Regions from separate parts of the Mesorhizobium sp. M0664 genome, predicted to be linked through region 2. Evidence: predicted binding sites of a transcription regulator. Region 2 holds the regulator's gene; the other holds the start of a gene.
What was found. Region 2 encodes LexA, which represses DNA repair genes until DNA is damaged. Its sites were predicted from a motif close to TGTTCNNNNTGTGTTCNG; they were not measured.

Region 1 (9,277 bases), on a different contig from region 2:
CTCCGGGTAGACATCGAACACCTTGTCGCCCTTGCCGATATCCGGCTCGACCCAGTTCGCCTTGTATTTCAGCATCAGATGCACCTTCTCCGGCGGCTTTGGCAGGTCGGTGTCGATCGCCGAGGCAAACGGATGCACCAGCTCCGGCCAGGTCGGATCGTAGAGCCAGAGTGCCGTCCCGCATTTCGTGCAGAAGTTCCGCTCGCCGGTCGAGATCTCGCGTTGCGGGTGCTCGTCGTCCTCGATCTCGGCGCGGTAGACGCCGAGATGGCGCTTGCCCTGGATTTTCAGCGTCTGGTAATCGGCGCCGAGATTGATGGCAAAACCGCCGCCGCCCTGCTGCTTGCGGCAGATCGAGCAGTAGCACAGCATGAACGGCACCGGCGTGTGGCTTTCCACCTCGAAACGCACGGCATTGCACCGGCAGGACCCTTTGAGCAGAAGCGGCATGAGAAACTCCGACGAAAGTGATTTGCACTTTGTCAGGATGGCGCCGGTTGCGGCGATGACAAGGGGAAATCCGGGTGACATGATCGCCGCATGGACAACGAGCGCATAGAAGAGCTTTTCGAAGGCCTCGGCCCGGTCAGCATCCGCAAGCTGTTCGGCGGCAAGGGCATCTATTTCGACGGCGTCATCGTCGCCATCGTCATCGGTGGCGAATTGATGCTGAAGGCCGACGCCGAAAGCGCCCCGGATTTCGAAGCGGCCGGCTGCCGGCAATGGACCTATACCGGCTCGCGCCACGGCAAGCTCGTGTCGATGCCCTATTGGAGCGTTCCCGACAGCGCGTTCGACGATCCCGACGAGATGGCGATCTGGTCGCGCCGCGCCTACGAGGCAGCACGGCGCGCCGGCAAATAGGCTGCGTCATGCTTCGGCAATTCCGGGCCGCACTTCATGCCAGGTCCCGCGCCTCGGGCACGAGCGCCAGCGCCTCGGCAAAGCCAGCGCTGGTGAAGGCGGCACTCTCGACGACGAGCATAGCTGCGGCAATGCCTTCGCGCAGTGCCGCGCGCAGCGTCAGGCCGCGCAGCAGGGCAGCGATCGTGGCGCCTGCCAATGCGTCGCCGGCGCCGGCAGCATCGGTCCGCTTTTGCAGCGGCGGTGGCGAGATCGAGAACGCGCCCAATTCGTCGAAACCGAGCACTGGTTCGTCGCCGGCGGTGATCACGCCGCTTTTCAGCCCGGCGCGTCTCAGGCCGTCGACGATGCCTTGATCGATTTGGACGCCGGCGAGCACGCCGGCCTCGCGCCGGTTCATGAAGGCCATCGCCAGACGGTCGAGCACCGGCGTCAGCCGCGCCGCTTTGTTGGGCGAGACCGCAAGCGCAAACACCGGCTTGCCGGCGGCGAGTGCCGCCAGCCGCTCCAGCGCGGTCGACGGCAGGTTGGCGTCGCACAGCACCGCGTCGGCCGAACCGATCGCTTCCCGCACCTTGGCACGGCGGATCTGCTTGGGAAGCGCCAGTTCGTAGAGCACCATGTCGGCAAGGCCGGCGATCAGCCCGCCGTCGCTGTCGATCAGCATCGTATGGCTTGGCGTCGCGCGGTCGAGGAACACCGCCGACAGGTCGGCAATGCCGGCCTCGGTGACGGCGCGTAAAACCGTGTCGCCAAGGGCATCGCCGCCGCGCACCGAAAGCAGCGAGGCCGAGACGCCGCGGCGCACGGCACAGCGCAAGGCGTTGAAGACGGCGCCGCCGACATGCTCGCGCATCGTGCCCGGATTAGACGCTGCTGGCACGAAGGCGCCGGCAACCCGGCCGCGCCGCTCGATATAGGCGCCGCCCACGGCCAGGATCGTTGAGGATTTGATCATGCCGTCAAAATGCCCTTTAGCTGTTGCCCGGGGGAGACTAGGTCGCCGGGCGGAACCCCGCAATCGCGGGTCCGATTCGGTTGGTGACGGCAACGGCGCCGTATGCGAGGCGAGACACATCGGAAGCAATAATTGCGAAACAAAAATAGAACAAATAGCGATATACGTTATTTTTCAAACCCTTGGTGCTCATTGACAAATGAGAACAAATGAGGTACATTCTTTTAAGGATTGCGGGATTGTCCGGCCTCCATTGACGACCACGGGGTGATGTATCATGGCTCAGAATTCTTTGCGGCTTGTAGAGGACAAAGCGGTGGACAAATCAAAGGCTCTGGATGCGGCGCTGTCGCAAATCGAGCGTGCCTTCGGCAAGGGCTCGATCATGCGGCTCGGCGCGAACGAGCAGGTCGTCGAGATCGAAACGGTGCCGACCGGCTCGCTTGGGCTGGACATCGCGCTTGGCGTCGGCGGCCTGCCACGCGGCCGCATCGTCGAGATCTACGGGCCGGAAAGCTCGGGCAAGACGACGCTGGCGCTGCACACGGTGGCCGAAGCCCAGAAGAAGGGCGGCATCTGCGCCTTCGTCGATGCCGAGCACGCGCTCGACCCGGTCTATGCCCGCAAGCTCGGCGTCGATCTCGAAAACCTGCTGATCTCGCAGCCCGATACCGGCGAGCAGGCGCTGGAGATCTGCGACACGCTGGTGCGCTCCGGCGCCATCGACGTGCTGGTGGTCGATTCGGTGGCGGCGCTGACGCCGCGAGCGGAAATCGAAGGCGAGATGGGCGATTCGCTGCCCGGCCTGCAGGCCCGCCTGATGAGCCAGGCACTGCGCAAGCTGACCGCCTCGATCTCGCGCTCCAACACCATGGTCATCTTCATCAACCAGATCCGCATGAAGATCGGCGTCATGTTCGGTTCGCCCGAGACGACGACCGGCGGCAATGCGTTGAAATTCTATGCCTCGGTCCGCCTCGACATCCGCCGCATCGGCTCGGTCAAGGATCGCGACGAGGTCGTCGGCAACCAGACCCGCGTCAAGGTCGTCAAGAACAAGCTGGCGCCGCCCTTCAAGGTGGTCGAGTTCGACATCATGTATGGCGAGGGCGTCTCCAAGACCGGCGAGCTGGTCGATCTCGGCGTCAAGGCGGGCGTGGTCGAAAAGTCGGGCGCCTGGTTCTCCTACAATTCGCAGCGTCTTGGCCAGGGCCGCGAAAACGCAAAACTGTTCCTGCGCGACAATCCCGACACGGCGCGCGAGATCGAGCTGGCGCTACGGCAGAATGCCGGGCTGATCGCTGAGAAATTCCTTGAGAACGGCGGCTCCGAAAGCAGCGACGACGGTTTCGAGGACGACGCTGGGGTGATGTAGGGCAAGCGACGCCTCGCTGAGCCTCAGCCAGGTTTCGATTTGATGTTTTGATTGTGAGTTTGCGTAATCGATGCGTTTCGAACCGCCGGCCCAGGGCCGGCGGTTCGCGTTTGACGGCGAGGCAGACGCATTTCAAGGCGCTGGTGAAAGCCGGGATTTGAGCCCATTTGGTGTTTCTGGACAGGCTGCGGTGCGACCGCTAAAAGGCCATGTCTATTTTCCGCCGGCAGCCGGCGGTTCTCTCGAAAAGGCAGTATTCATGAGTGGCGTCAACGAGATCCGGTCGGCATTTCTCGACTATTTTCGCAAGGAAGGTCACGAGGTCGTCGCGTCAAGCCCGCTGGTGCCGCGCAACGACCCGACGCTGATGTTCACCAATGCCGGCATGGTGCAGTTCAAGAACGTTTTCACCGGTCTGGAGAAGCGGCCGTATTCGCGCGCCACGACCGCCCAGAAGAGTGTTCGCGCCGGCGGCAAGCACAACGACCTCGACAATGTCGGCTACACTGCGCGCCACCTGACCTTCTTCGAGATGCTCGGCAATTTCTCCTTCGGCGACTATTTCAAGGAGCGGGCCATAGAGCTTGCCTGGAACCTGATCACCAGGGAGTTCGGGCTGAAGAAGGACAAGCTGCTGGTCACCGTCTACCACACCGACGACGAGGCGGCTTCGTACTGGAAGAAGATCGCCGGCCTTTCGGACGATCGCATCATCCGCATCGCGACTTCGGACAATTTCTGGGCGATGGGTGACACCGGGCCTTGCGGGCCGTGTTCGGAGATATTCATCGACCGTGGCGAGCATATCTGGGGCGGCCCTCCCGGCAGCCCCGAGGAGGATGGCGACCGTTTCCTCGAATTCTGGAACCTGGTGTTCATGCAGTATGAACAGGTGACGAAGGACGAGCGCGTCGACCTGCCGCGTCCGTCGATCGACACAGGCATGGGTCTCGAGCGCATGGCATCTATCCTGCAAGGGGTTGAAAGCGTCTTCGAAACCGACCTGTTCCGCCACCTGATCGACGCTGCGTCTTCGGCGCTTGGCAAAGGTCCGGATGCGGGCACCGCCGCATCGTTCCGCGTCATCGCCGACCATTTGCGTTCGTCCTGCTTCCTGGTCGCCGACGGCGTGCTGCCGTCCAACGAAGGCCGCGGCTACGTGCTTCGTCGCATCATGCGCCGCGCCATGCGCCACGCGCAGTTGCTCGGCGCCCACGATCCGCTGATGTGGCGCCTGGTGCCGGCGCTGGTCCGCGAGATGGGCCAAGCCTACCCGGAACTGGTGCGCGGCGAACAGATGATCACCGAAACGCTGAAGCTTGAGGAAACTCGTTTCCGCAAGACGCTGGTGCGCGGCTTGGGCTTGCTTTCCGAGGCGACGGAAACGCTGGCCTCCGGCAACATGCTGGATGGCGAGACAGCGTTCAAGCTCTACGACACCTATGGCTTTCCGCTCGATCTGACGCAGGATGCGCTGCGCCAGCGCAACATCTCGGTCAACCTTGCCGGCTTCACCGAGGCGATGGAGCGGCAGAAGGCGGAGGCGCGCAAAAGCTGGGCTGGTTCCGGTGAGGCCGCAACCGAGACGATATGGTTCGCGGTGCGTGAGGAGACCGGCGCCACCGAATTCCTGGGTTATGAGACCGAGCAGGCCGAAGGCCTCGTCCAGGCGCTGGTCAGGGACGGCAAAACCGTCGACAGCGCCGGCAAGGGTGACGCCGTTGCCGTGGTTGTCAACCAGACGCCGTTCTATGGCGAGTCCGGTGGCCAGATGGGCGACACCGGCGTCATTTCGGGCGACGGGTTCTCGATCGAAATATCCGATACCCAGAAGAAGGCCGATGGGCTTTTCGTCCATCTCGGCAAGGTGGCTACCGGCACGGTCAAGACGGGCGCGACCGTCGAGCTGAAGGTGGACCACGCGCGGCGCACCAGGCTGCGCGCGAACCATTCCGCCACGCATCTGATCCATGAGGCGCTGCGCGAGGTGCTGGGTACCCATGTGGCGCAGAAGGGCTCGCTGGTCGCGCCCGAGCGTCTGCGCTTCGACATCTCCCACAACAAGCCGATCTCGCCTGACGAGCTCGAAGAGGTCGAGCGCATGGCAAACGAGATCGTCGTTCAGAACGGCCCTGTAACCACGCGGCTGATGTCTGTCGACGACGCCATTGCCGAAGGCGCCATGGCGCTGTTTGGCGAGAAATATGGCGATGAAGTGCGCGTCGTTTCGATGGGCACGGGCTTGCATGGCGCCAAGGCCAACCGGCCTTATTCGGTCGAGCTATGCGGCGGCACGCATGTCAGGGCGACCGGCGATATCGGCTTGGTGCGCATCCTGTCCGACAGCGCGGTCGCTGCCGGCGTTCGCCGCATCGAGGCGTTGACCGGCGAGGCGGCCAGAAAGCATCTCGACGAACAGGACAAGCGGCTGAAGGCGGCCGCCGCCGCGCTGAAGATTTCGCCGGCCGATGTGCCGGCCCGCGTCGAGGCGCTGCTCGACGAACGCAAGAAGCTCGAAAAGGAGCTGACAGAGGCGCGCAAGAAGCTGGCGCTGGGCGATCGCTCGCCAGCCGGTGTGCCGGCGGAAAACGAAACCATTGCCGGTGTCGGTTTTCTCGGCAAGGCGGTATCGGGCGTCTCGCCAAAGGATCTTAAGCCGTTGGCCGATGCCGGCAAGAAGTCGCTCGGCTCCGGCATCGTCGTCTTTGTCGGCGCCGGCGAGGACAACAAGGCAAGCGTCGTCGTCGCCGTCACCGATGATCTGACCGGCCGCTTCAGCGCCATCGATCTGGTGCGCGTCGCGTCCGCGGCATTGGGCGGGCAGGGCGGCGGCGGGCGACCCGATATGGCTCAGGCCGGCGGCCCGGACGCCTCGAAGGCCGAAGACGCGATCGCTGCGGTGAAGGCGGCTCTCGAAGCGGCGTGAACCTGCACCGGGGGCGGCACGGCCGAAATGGCGCGTCGCCCAGCGGATATCTTTGAGGGCCGATATGCCGACGCTGACGATGTATCAGGTCGATGCCTTTGCCGAACGGGGCTTCCAGGGTAACCCTGCCGCCGTTCTCCTTTTAGAGGAATGGCTGTCGGAGCAGGTAATGCAGGCCATCGCCAACGAAAACAATCTTGCTGAAACCGCGTTTGTGCGGCCGAATGGCAAAGGTTGGGATTTGCGCTGGTTCACGCCGGTCCACGAAGTCGACTTCTGCGGCCACGCCACTCTTGCGGCCGCCCATGTGCTGGCTACGGAATACAATGGTCAGGGCGAAATGGCCTTCGCCACCCGGGTCGGCGAGCTGCGGGTTTCCCGGTGGGAAGGGGGCTATCAGCTCGATCTGCCTTGTTTTCCGCCGCAGCCCGTCGAGGAAGAGCTGAACTCGGCGCTGCAAGCGATATTGCCTCAGCGGCCGGTTGCGAGCTTCCGCAATTTCGAGAACCTGTTTGTCGAGCTTGCCGACGAGACAACCGTGCGATCTTTCGTTCCCGATCTGCTCAGGATCGGACGTTTTCATCCTCTCGGCCTGGTTATTACCGCGCCTGGGCGAGCCCACGATTTCGTCTCCCGTTACTTCGTGCCTGGGGCGGGCATTCCCGAGGATCCGGTAACCGGCTCCATTCATGCGACGCTGGTGCCTTACTGGTCTGAAAAACTCGGCAAGACGCATCTGTCGGCATTCCAATGCTCGCAGCGCGGCGGGCATTTGCTATGCGAACTGGCCGGAGATCGCGTGCTGATCACAGGCCGTGCGAAGACCTTCATGAAGGCGGAGATCTACCTTCCCGATTGAGCGGCTTGCCAATTCGGTGGCTGCTTCGCCTGAGCCAGGTGTCCAGATCACGGTATGGCGTTAGGGCCGGGCGGCGGCCCGATGGCGCAGGGCAGTGGCCCCAAAGAGGCGGCGCTAGAACGGCATAGCGCTCATCAGAGATGCCTTGATGCCTTCAGGGCACGCGTCATTCGCGTCGAGTCCCCCCAGGTCGACAGCCAAATCAGGCAGTCGGTGGTAACGGAGATCGCTGCGCGCAGGCGGTTCAGCAACGGTCCAGGCGAGGTCAGCTGCTCTTCGGCGTGACGGAGATGGGCAAGCTCTTCTTCGCGGATGGACAGGATGATGCCGTGCAACTCGTGATCGCGTCCGGTGAGAAAGAACAGCTGATCATCGAGATGGCGGTGCACCGCCGCTTCGACAGCTGCGGTGCAGGCCCAGACGCCTTGCGGGCCGAGCAGGGCAGTGAGGAAACCCAGCAGCCAGCCGCCCCAGCTCCAGAATTGCATCACGCGACACGGTCGGGAATTTCGCAGTGGCATGGCTGCATGGAAACACGCGCAATGGGTGCGCTCGTGCCCAAGCATCTCCGACAAAGACGGCACGCAGTCCGGCCAGAAACGCTTCGCGACAAGAATCTGTGCCGAATAGATTCTGATCGCGCCGTACTCGCCGGCGTGGTTGACTCTGACTATTCTGGCCACCGTCAGTGCGTCCTGGTGAGAGAGCTTGGCCATGAATGCGCTCGAGAGTTAAGTCAGCCTGCCGGCAACGCTCGCACGCGCCGCAATGCGGGTCCACCAATTCTGGATCTCGGCAAACTCGGCCAGCAGGGCTTGTCCCTCGGCGACCTTGACGAAATAGCCGATGATCGGTGCGGCGTGCAGGTCGGCCAGCGTCAGGTCCGTTCCCAACAGCCAAGGCCCTTCAGCTTTCAGCGAGGAGAGCGCCTGCAATGCCGTTCTTGCCTGCCGCAACCCGTTGGCGATCACGGCTTCGTCGGGCGGCGTTGTTTCCAGCCGCTCGACCGCGACATCCCAGACCATGGTCCTGTAGGCATAGGCGTCGAGCAGGCCGGTGATCTGGTTCATGCGTGCTCGAGGCCGGGCTTCGACCGGTTGCAGCGCCGGGCCGCCAAAGGCTTCGTCGACATAACGGGCAATCGCGCCGGTCTCGTAGAGGCGAAAGCCGTCATGTTCGAAGGCCGGGATGCGGCCGAACGGCTGGTGCTCGAAATACCAGCCGGGAATGCCGTCCGCGGCAAAGATGTCGACGGGCACGAGCTCGTAGCCGACGCCCTTTTCCTCCAGCACCAGCCGCACGATGCGCACATAGACGCTGTAATCCGCGCCGTAGACGACGGGCTTGCCCATGCCGGTTGGGCTCAGGCCATCGCTTTCTGCAAATTCTCGTCGATCTTATCGAGGAAGCCAGTGGTCGAAAGCCATGGCTGGTCGGGGCCGATCAGCAGCGACAGGTCCTTGGTCATGAAGCCGGACTCGACCGTCTGGATGCAGACCCTTTCCAGCGTCTCGGCAAAGCGCCTCAGTTCGGCATTGTCGTCGAGCTTGGCGCGGTGCGCGAGGCCGCGCGTCCAGGCAAAGATCGAGGCGATCGAATTGGTCGAGGTCTCCTCGCCCTTCTGGTGCTGGCGATAGTGGCGGGTGACGGTGCCGTGCGCGGCTTCCGCCTCGACGGTCTTGCCGTCCGGCGTCATCAGCACCGAGGTCATCAGGCCGAGCGAGCCGAAGCCTTGCGCCACCGTGTCGGACTGCACGTCGCCGTCATAATTCTTGCAGGCCCAGACATAGCCACCCGACCATTTCAGGCTCGAGGCCACCATGTCGTCGATCAGCCGGTGCTCGTACCAGAGCTTCTTAGCTTTGAATTCTGTTTCGAACTCCGCCTCGTAGACCTCCTGGAAGATGTCCTTGAAGCGGCCGTCATAGGCTTTGAGGATGGTGTTCTTGGTCGAGAGGTAGACGGGGTAATTACGCAGCAGGCCGTAGTTCAGGGAGGCGCGAGCGAATTCGCGGATCGATTCGTCGAGATTGTACATGGCCATGGCGACGCCGGCGCCGGGTGCGTCGAAGACGTCGTGCTCGATCACCTGGCCGTCCTCGCCGACGAATTTGATCGTCAGCTTGCCCTTGCCGGGGAAGCGGAAGTCGGTGGCGCGGTACTGGTCGCCGAAGGCGTGGCGGCCGACGATGATCGGCTTGGTCCAGCCGGGCACCAGCCGCGGCACGTTCTTCATGATGATCGGCTCGCGAAAGATGGTGCCGCCGAGGATGTTGCGGATGGTGCCGTTCGGCG
Region 2 (9,277 bases):
GAGCCAGGAAAGCCCGTCGAGAATGGCTGCCGTCGCCGCATCCGTCGACCGCTCACGGTCGGTATCCTCTATACGCAGCAGCATCGTGCCGCCCGTGTGCTTGGCGTACAGCCAGTTGAACAGCGCCGTGCGCGCGCCGCCAATGTGCAGATAGCCGGTGGGCGAGGGGGCAAAACGGGTGACGACCTTATCGGGCATGGAACTCTCAGGCGGGCGAAGGAAGTGGGTTTGCGGACTTTCGCGCGTTGCGCGTTCATGTAGCATAGGAGGTCGAGGGCGCAAGGGGCAGACCCGATGGCTGTGCGAGGCCGTGGTGCGGGCGAGGGCGAGGACGTTGGCAGCGACGTCAGCGAACGCTTGCTGTTTGCCGCTCCCCCGCCTGTCCTGCCGGCACCGGCATTGCTACCTGCTCCGCGCTTCGATGCTCCGTCGCTGCCGGCCAGCGACCCAGCAACGGTTCTCGTGCCCGCGGGCGAGCCTATCGTACGCCTGCGCAGGCGTTTCCGCCTCCCGTCACCGTCCCGTATCCGCAACAGCGTAACCACAGCGGCCGGTCTGGAACTCGACCGCGGCATCGCCTTCCTGCTGGTGCCGGTGTTCCTCGCATGCGGGGTGGTCGTTTATTTCGGGCTGTCGGTGGAGCCGGCCTTTCCACAGCCGATCGCAATCGCGCTCCTCGCGACCCTTTGTGCCGTCGTCTCGCGGTCATGGCCCAGGACGCGCCTGTGCTTCATGGTGGCGCTGCTCTGCGCGCTTGGCGTACTTGCCGCCAAGTTCGAAACATGGCGTGTCGGAACGCATATGCTCGGCTCCGAAATCTCGACGCGGCTGACGGGTCGCGTCGTATCGTACGAGCCCATGGCGAGCGGCCGCATCAGGCTGACAATCGATGTGATCTCAACCGCCAGGCCGACACTGCGCTACATGCCGGAACGGGTCCGCGTTTCGGCGATGAAGATACCGGCTGAGCTGACCGCCGGTTCCGAGATCACCGGCTATGTGCGGCTGCTGCCGCCGACCGGCCCGGTGCGGCCCGACAGCTATGATTTCTCCTTCGACAGCTATTTCGCCGGTATCGGCGGCAGCGGCTTTTTTCTCGGCAATCCGAAAATCGTGTCGTCGGACAGCATGCCGCTTGCCGCGCAGCTTTCTTCCGCGATCGAAGACGCGCGTGAATCCATCGCCGACCATATCCGCAGCCGCATCGGCGGTGCCGAGGGCGAGATTGCTGCTGCGCTGATCGTCGGCGTGCGCGCCGGCATTCCCGAGGAGATCAACGAAGCGATGCGGCGCACCGGCATCTACCACATCATCTCCATCTCGGGGCTGCATATGGCGTTGGTCGCCGGCACCATCATGGCGCTGCTGCGGGGTGCCTTCGCGCTGTTTCCCGATTTCTCATCGCGACGGCCGGTCAAGAAATATGCCGCGGCCGCCGCGCTTTTTTCGATTGCGGCCTACCTCGTCTTTTCCGGCATTGTCGTGGCGGCCGAACGCAGCTTCATCATGCTGGCGGTGATGCTTATCGCCGTGCTGTTCGACCGGGCCGCGCTCACCATGCGCAACCTGGCGATCTCGGCCATCGCGGTCATCCTGGTGTCGCCGCACGAGGTGGTCGGTCCGAGTTTCCAGATGTCCTTCGCCGCGACGGCGGCCCTTGTCGGCGCCTATGCAGGCTGGTCCGATTACCGCGCCGGCAGGGCCACCACGCCGCCGCCGCGGCAGTCGCCGCTACGCTTTGCCACTCGAAAGGTCCTGCTGGGCATGTGCGGTCTGGCGATGACCTCGATCATTGCAGGGAGCGCCACGGCGCTTTTCGCCATATGGCATTTCCAGCGCGTGGCGCCGCTCAGCCTGTTCGCCAATCTGGCCATCATGCCCATCGTGTCACTGGTCGTCATGCCCTTCGCCGTTCTCAGCGCGCTGGCGATGCCGTTCGGTGCGGATGGCCCTTTTCTCTATGTCATGGGCAAGGGGCTGACGGCGATGATCGCCCTGTCCGGGTGGATCTCGGAGCGCTCGCCGATCGATGCGGTCGGGCTGATTTCGCTGAGATCCGTCCTTCTGGTGACGATCGCCCTCGTCATTGCCAGCATGGCGACGACGTGGTTGCGGCTGGCGGCACTTCCTTTTGCGCTCGCCGGCTTGCTGACGACAACGCAGACACGCATACCCGACGTATTGGTCTCGGAGGACGCACGGCTGGTCGCGCTGCCGATCGGCAGCGGTGAACTCGCGGTCAACCGGGCACGCCCGAATGAGTTCACCATCGACAACTGGAAACGCGCGCTCACATCAGAGGCTATCGTCGCGCCGGAAACACCTGGAAAGAACGACCCGCAATTCGACATTGCCGATCCGGCCGACCTACCGCCGGGCATGCCGTTCATTTGCACGGACGGCCTCTGCCTTGCCAGGCATCCATCCGGCGCGATCATCGCGCAAGCCAAGGACCGCGATACTGCGCGGCCAGCCTGCGCCTTTGCCAGCTTGATCGTCATCGACGACGCCACCGCCCATAACCCCTGCTACTACGACCGGCTGGTCCTCGTCGTCACCAAACGGCAACTGGCGCGCGCGGGAAGTGCCGCCGTCTATTTCGATCCACAAGCGGCAACACGCGCCGAGATCCGCTTCGCCGTCGAAAAATCATACCGGCCCTGGCACGTGCAGCGGAAATTTTCACGCGCGGCACGGGGCCTGCCGCCATACCGCCGGGCCGACAACCCCAAAGCCGGCGCCAAGGGCGGAGCTCAGTAGCGGCGGATCAGTCCGACGAGCTTGCCCTGCACCTTGACCCTGTCTGGTCCGAAGATGCGCGTCTCGTAGGCCGGATTGGCGGCTTCCAGGGCGATCGAGGCGCCCTTGCGGCGGAACCGCTTCAGCGTCGCTTCCTCCTCGTCGACCAGTGCCACCACGATCTCACCGGGGCTCGCCGTATCGGCATTGCGGATGATCACCGTGTCGCCGTCGAAAATGCCGGCCTCGATCATCGAATCGCCTTTGACCTCAAGCGCATAATGCTCGCCGCCCATGATCATATCCGGCGGCACCGAAATCGAATGCGTCTGGTGCTGGATGGCGTCGATCGGCACACCGGCAGCGATGCGGCCCATCACTGGGATCGAAACGGCGGCGACGACATCGTCGTCATTTCCGGCTGCGGGCACGCGCGACGATGTCGGCTTGCCTTGCCGAGGGGCGCCTTGCCCAAGACTGCCCTGGATGACACTCGGCGAGAACTTGCGTGCCGCATTGAGGCCGGGGGCGATCGAGTCAGGCAGGCGTAGCACCTCCAGCGCACGGGCCCGGTTGGGCAAACGGCGAATGAAGCCGCGCTCCTCCAGCGCCGTAATCAGCCGGTGGATTCCGGATTTGGAAGCCAGGTCGAGCGCTTCCTTCATCTCGTCGAATGAAGGCGGGATACCGCTTTCCTTCAACCTTTCGTGGATGAACATAAGCAGTTCGTGTTGTTTGCGTGTCAGCATAGCGACCCCCAACAGAATCAGAAAAACAAACCCAGAACAAACACTATCTGTTCCAGTTGTGTTCCGCAACTGTTTAAAGTTTAATGAATGCGTTAAGGCTCGGGAAACAAACGACGTCCCCTACCGGCGTACCGCATTTTCACCGCCGCGAGCCTCATCGCCTTGATTCTGCTTTCGTTTGCGCCCTTCTGGCCTCCTAGAAGGCGGCACTGGCATCGGCCGTCGGTCGGCAAAAGGCACGGAATTGAACCCGTATCGACTGTGCGGTTTGGTCAATGCACCGTGAACGAAACGAACTCAAAACGCCAACCTCGGGTTAAGTCCCGGTTTCCACCGCCTGGTCAGGCTGCTTCTCGCCGGTGGAGCCTTGCTGCGCGCAACCAAGTAATGGAAGAACAGTCGATGCGTGTCCGGCGTTGCGTTGGATCTTGGGGGAGCAGACAAATCATGACAGGAATTCCCGATCTCGTGGCCATAAAGGCGATGGATGCCGCGGATCCGCTGCGCGCGATGCGCGACCGCTTTGTGTTGCCGCAAGGAGTGATCTATCTCGACGGCAATTCGCTAGGAGCTGCTTCACGTGCCGCTTTCGATGAACTGCACAAGGCCGCGACCGAAGAATGGTCGCATGATCTCATCCGCGCATGGAACACGGCCGGCTGGTTCAACATGCCGCTTGAACTTGGCGACCAGCTCGGGCGCCTGATCGGGGCCGCGGCCGGCCAGACAGTGGTCTGCGACACGACATCGGTCAATATCTACAAGCTGCTGCACGCCGCCATGGCCATGCGACCGGAGCGGCAGGTCATCGTCGCCGAGGGCGATAGTTTTCCGACGGACCTCTACATGGCCGAGGGTGTGGTTTCGACGCGAAAAGATACGCTGCTGCGCCTCTCGGGAGTCGACGCGCCGACCATCGAAGAGCTGATCGACGAACGCACCGCTGTGGTGCTGGTCAACCACGTCAACTATAAGTCGGGCGAACTGCGCGACATGCCGGCGCTGACGCGCAGGGCTCAGGAAGCCGGGGCGATGATCGTCTGGGATCTCTGCCACACCGCCGGCGCGATGCCAGTCGAACTCGACAAGGCAAACGCCGATTTTGCCGTTGGCTGCACCTACAAATATCTGAATGGCGGCCCGGGCGCGCCTGCCTTCATCTATGCGGCTGAGCGGCATCTTTCCGACATCCAGCAGCCGCTCACCGGCTGGTGGGGCCATGCACGGCCCTTCGCCTTCGAGCCAGGCTATGCGGCCGGCACCGGCATCCGCCGGTTTCTGTGCGGCACACAGCCGGTCCTGTCGATGCGCACGCTGAAGGGCGCGCTCGACATCTGGAACGATGTCGACATGACGGCGGTGCGCAAGAAGAGCATCGCGCTGGCGGATCTGTTCATCGAGCTTGTCGAGGCAAAGTGCGGCACTTACGGGCTCACGCTCGAAAGCACGCGCGATGGGGAAAAACGCGGCAGCCAGATTTCATTCATGCATGAGCATGGCTACCAGGTCATGCGCGCGCTGATCGAACGTGGCGTGATCGGCGATTTTCGCGCGCCATCGACCATGCGCTTCGGCTTCACCCCGCTCTATGTCGGCTATGCCGATGTCTGGCAGGCCGCCAAAGTGCTTGAGGACATCCTGCACACCGGTGCGTGGAAGGATGCGCGCTTCGCCATCAAAGCAGCTGTCACTTGAGATTGATGCGAGAGCTGGAATCGTGAGGCTGGCGACGACGCGCCGCGCGATGCTTACGGCTACGCTGCAGGGCCATATGCCAGGGAGGGCGCAGGGTGTTCGAACGTCACATTGCCGATTGGGACAACGCCTATGCCAACAGCGCCAACATAGCCGGCAGCGATCGCTGGCCGGCGGCCTGGATCGAGCCCGCGCGGGTTTTCCGCGACGTGCTTTCGACCGAGGGCAGGGCGCGGCTCGACATGGCCTATGGCGACAATCCACGCAACCGGCTCGATCTTTTCCTGCCGGCCATCAAGCCCAAGGGACTCGTGGTGTTCGTTCATGGCGGCTACTGGATGGAATTCGACAAGAATTTCTGGTCGCATCTTGCCGCTGGCCCTGTTGATCGCGGCTATGCGGTGGCGATGCCGTCCTACACGCTCTGTCCGCAGATACGCATTGGCGGCATCGTCAAGGAAGTCGGCGCGGCGATCGGCAAGGCGGCGGCGATCGTTGCAGGGCCGCTGATGCTGACCGGGCACTCGGCCGGCGGCCATCTTGTTAGCCGGATGGTTACGGCGACGACGCCGCTGGCGCCCGAAGTCGTCCGGCGCGTTCGTCATGTAGTGTCGATCTCGGGGGTGCACGATTTGCGCCCGATCATGCGCACCGGCATGAACGAGACGCTGGCGATCGATGAGGCCGAGGCGCAGGCCGAAAGCCCGGTGCTGCTGCGCCCGATGGACAAGGCCCGCCTGACCTGCTGGGCCGGCGGCGGCGAGCGCGCTGAATTCCTGCGTCAGAGCGCGTTGCTGGCCAACATCTGGATCGGCCTGGGTACCGCGACCAGCTCGGTGGTCGAGCCTGACCGGCATCATTTCAACATCATCGACGGTTTGGCCGATCCAGACCATCCGCTGACCCGGACCTTGATTTCGGAGTGAGGCAGGTTCAGCGTAGCATCAGTACGTCGCAGGGGGAGCCCGCCGCCGCGGCAGGCGCGAACGGCGCGCGAACGATCAGCCCGTCGGCATCGGCCAGCATTTTCAGCATCGAGGAGTCCTGGATGCCGAACGGCGTCGCCACGAGCGTACCGGCGTCATCAATGACAACAGCCCGCACATAATCTTGCCTGAGATCGTTGGCCGGCATGGCGGCACCGAGCCGTGCCCGACGTATATCCTGCTGAAAGGCGCGGCCGCCGAGCCGCGCCAGCAGCGGCTTCAGGAAGAGCTGAGTGCAGACCAGGCTTGCCACCGGATTGCCGGGCAGGCCGATGCAGCGAATGTCTCCCAGCCGCCCGAACATCAGTGGCTTGCCCGGCCGCATGGCGATCTTCCAGAAATCGAGCGTCATGCCTTGCCCGGTCAGCACCTCATGGACGAAGTCGTGGTCACCGACCGAGGCACCGCCCAGCGTGACGATGACGTTCGCGCCAGCCTTCACGGCCTTTTCAACCAGCGCAGCGATCGCCTCCCTGCGGTCCGGCGCGATGCCAAGGTCGAGCGCGCGCGCACCGACCGACTGTGCGGCAGCGGCGACACCATAGGCGTTGGAGGAGATGATCTGGTCGGGGCCAAGATCGCTGCCCGGCGGCAGCAATTCGTCGCCGGTGGCGATGATGGCGACCAGCGGCCGTTTGACCACGCGCACCTCGGGGTGATTGGCCGATGCCGCCAGCGATAAGGCCGCCGGGTCGAGCAGGCGGCCTTTGGGCAGCAGGACATCGCCCTTGGCGAAATCGAGCCCGAGGCGGCGGATGTTGCGCCCCTGCACCGTCGGTTCCGTCACTTCGACGCTGCTGCCACCGAGATCGCGGGCGTTCTCCTGGATGACGATAGTGTCGGCGCCTTCGGGAAGCGGTGCGCCGGTAAAGATGCGCACGGCCTGCCGCTGCTGCACCGTTCCGGCAAAGCCGCGTCCGGCCGGCGCCATGCCGACCACCGAAAGCCTTGCCGGTACGGACGCGATATCGGCCGCCCGCACGGCATAGCCGTCCATGGCGGAGGCGTTGAACGGCGGCTGGGTGCGGAGCGCCACAACCGGCTCCGCCAGCACGCGGTCGGCGGCATCCAGCAGTGCGACGCGTTCGCCCGGCAGCGCTGCTGCGCCGTCCAGCAGGCGCTCGAGCGCCTCGGCAACTGGGACCAGCGCCATTATCGGCCTGCCTCGGTGGCCCCGTCTCCGGTGATCTTGTAGTCGCCGGATTTGCCGCCGGTCTTTTCGACCAGCCTGATGCCGGAGATGACCATGGCGCGGTCGACCGCCTTGGCCATGTCGTAGATGGTCAGGCAAGCGACCGAGACGGCACTCAGAGCCTCCATCTCAACGCCGGTCTTGCCGGTGACGCGGGTCAATGCTGTCACCTTCAGGCCGGGCAGCGCGGCGTCCGCCTCGATATCGACAGATATCCTGGTCAGCAGCAGCGGATGGCAAAGCGGGATCAGTTCATGCGTCTTCTTGGCCGCCATGATGCCGGCAATGCGCGCGGTGCCCAGCACGTCGCCCTTCTTGGCGTCGCCGGCGAGGATCATGTCCAGCGTCTCGGGCCGCATCGCGACAAAACCTTCTGCGACTGCCGTGCGCACCGTCTCAGCCTTGTCGCCGACATCGACCATGTTGGCTTCGCCCTGCGCGCCAAGATGGGTGAGGGCGGCCGCCATCCTCAAACGGCCTCTGCCGGCGCCTTGCCCGTCAACAGCAGGCGCGTTGCCGCGGCCACGTCCTGCTGGCGCATCAGGCTCTCGCCGACCAGGAAAGTCGCAATGCCGCTCTGCTCCAGCCGGCGGCAATCGTCGTGCGAAAAGATACCGCTCTCGCTGACCAGATGGCGGTCGGCCGGCACCATCGCTACCAGCCGCTCCGAGGTCTGTAGGCTGGTTTCGAAGGTCCGGAGATTGCGGTTGTTGATTCCGATCAGCCGCGACGACAGCTGCAGCGCGCGTTCCATTTCAGCCTCGTCATGCACTTCGACCAGCGCGTCCATGCCGAGCCCGAACGCTGTCGCTTCGAGTTCTCTTGCCAACGCGTCGTCGACGCTGGCCATGATGATCAGGATGGCATCGGCGCCCCATGCCCTGGCCTCGTAGACCTGATAGGGGTCGAACAGGAAATCCTTGCGCAATGCAGGCAGCTCGATGGCAGCGCGCGCAGTGGTGAGGAATTCGGGCGCGCCTTGGAAGGAGGGTGCGTCGGTCAGCACCGAAAGGCAGGCGGCACCGCCCTTCGCATAGGCCCTGGCCAGCGTCGGTGGATCGAAATCGGCGCGGATCAGGCCTTTGGATGGGCTAGCCTTCTTGATTTCGGCAATCAGCGCGAACCTGCCGGATTTGCGCTTTGCTTCAAGGGCGGAAAGAAAGCCGCGCGGCGCGTCGGCATCCGTCGCCCGCGCCTTGATCTCGGCGAGCGGCACGCGCGCCTTGGCCGCCGTGATCTCGTCGCGCTTGTAAGCCTCGATCTTGCGCAGGATGTCGGACATGGTTTTAACCGTTCGAAATCTCGATCAGCCTGTCGAGCACTTTCAGCGAGCGGCCGCTGTCGATGGCCTGCGCCGCCGTTACCATGCCGTCGGCGAGGGTCGTCGCTTTGCCGGCCACCACCAGCCCGGCGCCGGCATTCATCAGCACCGTATCGCGAAAGGCGCCGGCTGCGCCGGCCAGCATGTCGCGCAGTGCCTGGGCGTTGTGGGCGGCGTCGCCGCCGCGCAACTCGTCCTTGGTGTGCCGCTTCAGTCCGACGGCTTCCGGGGTCAGCGTAAAGCTGCGGATCTCGCCGCCGGCCAGTTCGGCGACAAGTGTCTCGCCGGTGGTGGTGATCTCGTCATAGCCGTCGCCATGGACGATCCAGGCATGGTCGGCACCAAGTTCCTTCAACGTTTCTGCCACCGGCATGATCCATTCGGGCAGGAACACGCCGACCATCTGCCGTCTGACACTGGCCGGATTGGAAAGTGGACCAAGCAGGTTGAAGATGGTGCGGGTGCCGAGCTCGACCCGGGTCGGGCCGACATGCTTCATCGCCGGGTGATGCGCCGGCGCGAACATGAAGCCAACGCCGGCCTCGTGGATGCAGCGGCCGATCGTCTCCGGAGGGATGTCGATCTTGACGCCCAA

Region 1: a site for LexA is predicted at 1,958-1,975, ahead of recA (recombinase RecA). Genes of this name have one in related genera too.

The regions. Positions count from the first base shown of each region.
Region 1 is NZ_JAMYPW010000054.1:21,192-30,468, reverse strand. It holds gene NKI39_RS29885 (GFA family protein) at 1-450, opposite strand, end outside; gene NKI39_RS29880 (TfoX/Sxy family protein) at 541-864, shown strand; gene NKI39_RS29875 (PfkB family carbohydrate kinase) at 899-1,822, opposite strand; gene recA (recombinase RecA) at 2,100-3,197, shown strand; gene alaS (alanine--tRNA ligase) at 3,457-6,123, shown strand; gene NKI39_RS29860 (PhzF family phenazine biosynthesis protein) at 6,188-6,982, shown strand; gene NKI39_RS29855 (demethoxyubiquinone hydroxylase family protein) at 7,117-7,698, opposite strand; gene NKI39_RS29850 (glutathione S-transferase family protein) at 7,714-8,334, opposite strand; gene NKI39_RS29845 (NADP-dependent isocitrate dehydrogenase) at 8,346-9,277, opposite strand, start outside.
Region 2 is NZ_JAMYPW010000045.1:33,422-42,698, reverse strand. It holds gene gltX (glutamate--tRNA ligase) at 1-198, opposite strand, end outside; gene NKI39_RS27730 (ComEC/Rec2 family competence protein) at 295-2,760, shown strand; gene lexA (transcriptional repressor LexA) at 2,754-3,488, opposite strand; gene kynU (kynureninase) at 3,936-5,183, shown strand; gene NKI39_RS27715 (hormone-sensitive lipase) at 5,279-6,109, shown strand; gene NKI39_RS27710 (molybdopterin molybdotransferase MoeA) at 6,117-7,322, opposite strand; gene moaC (cyclic pyranopterin monophosphate synthase MoaC) at 7,322-7,828, opposite strand; gene trpC (indole-3-glycerol phosphate synthase TrpC) at 7,831-8,643, opposite strand; gene trpD (anthranilate phosphoribosyltransferase) at 8,648-9,277, opposite strand, start outside.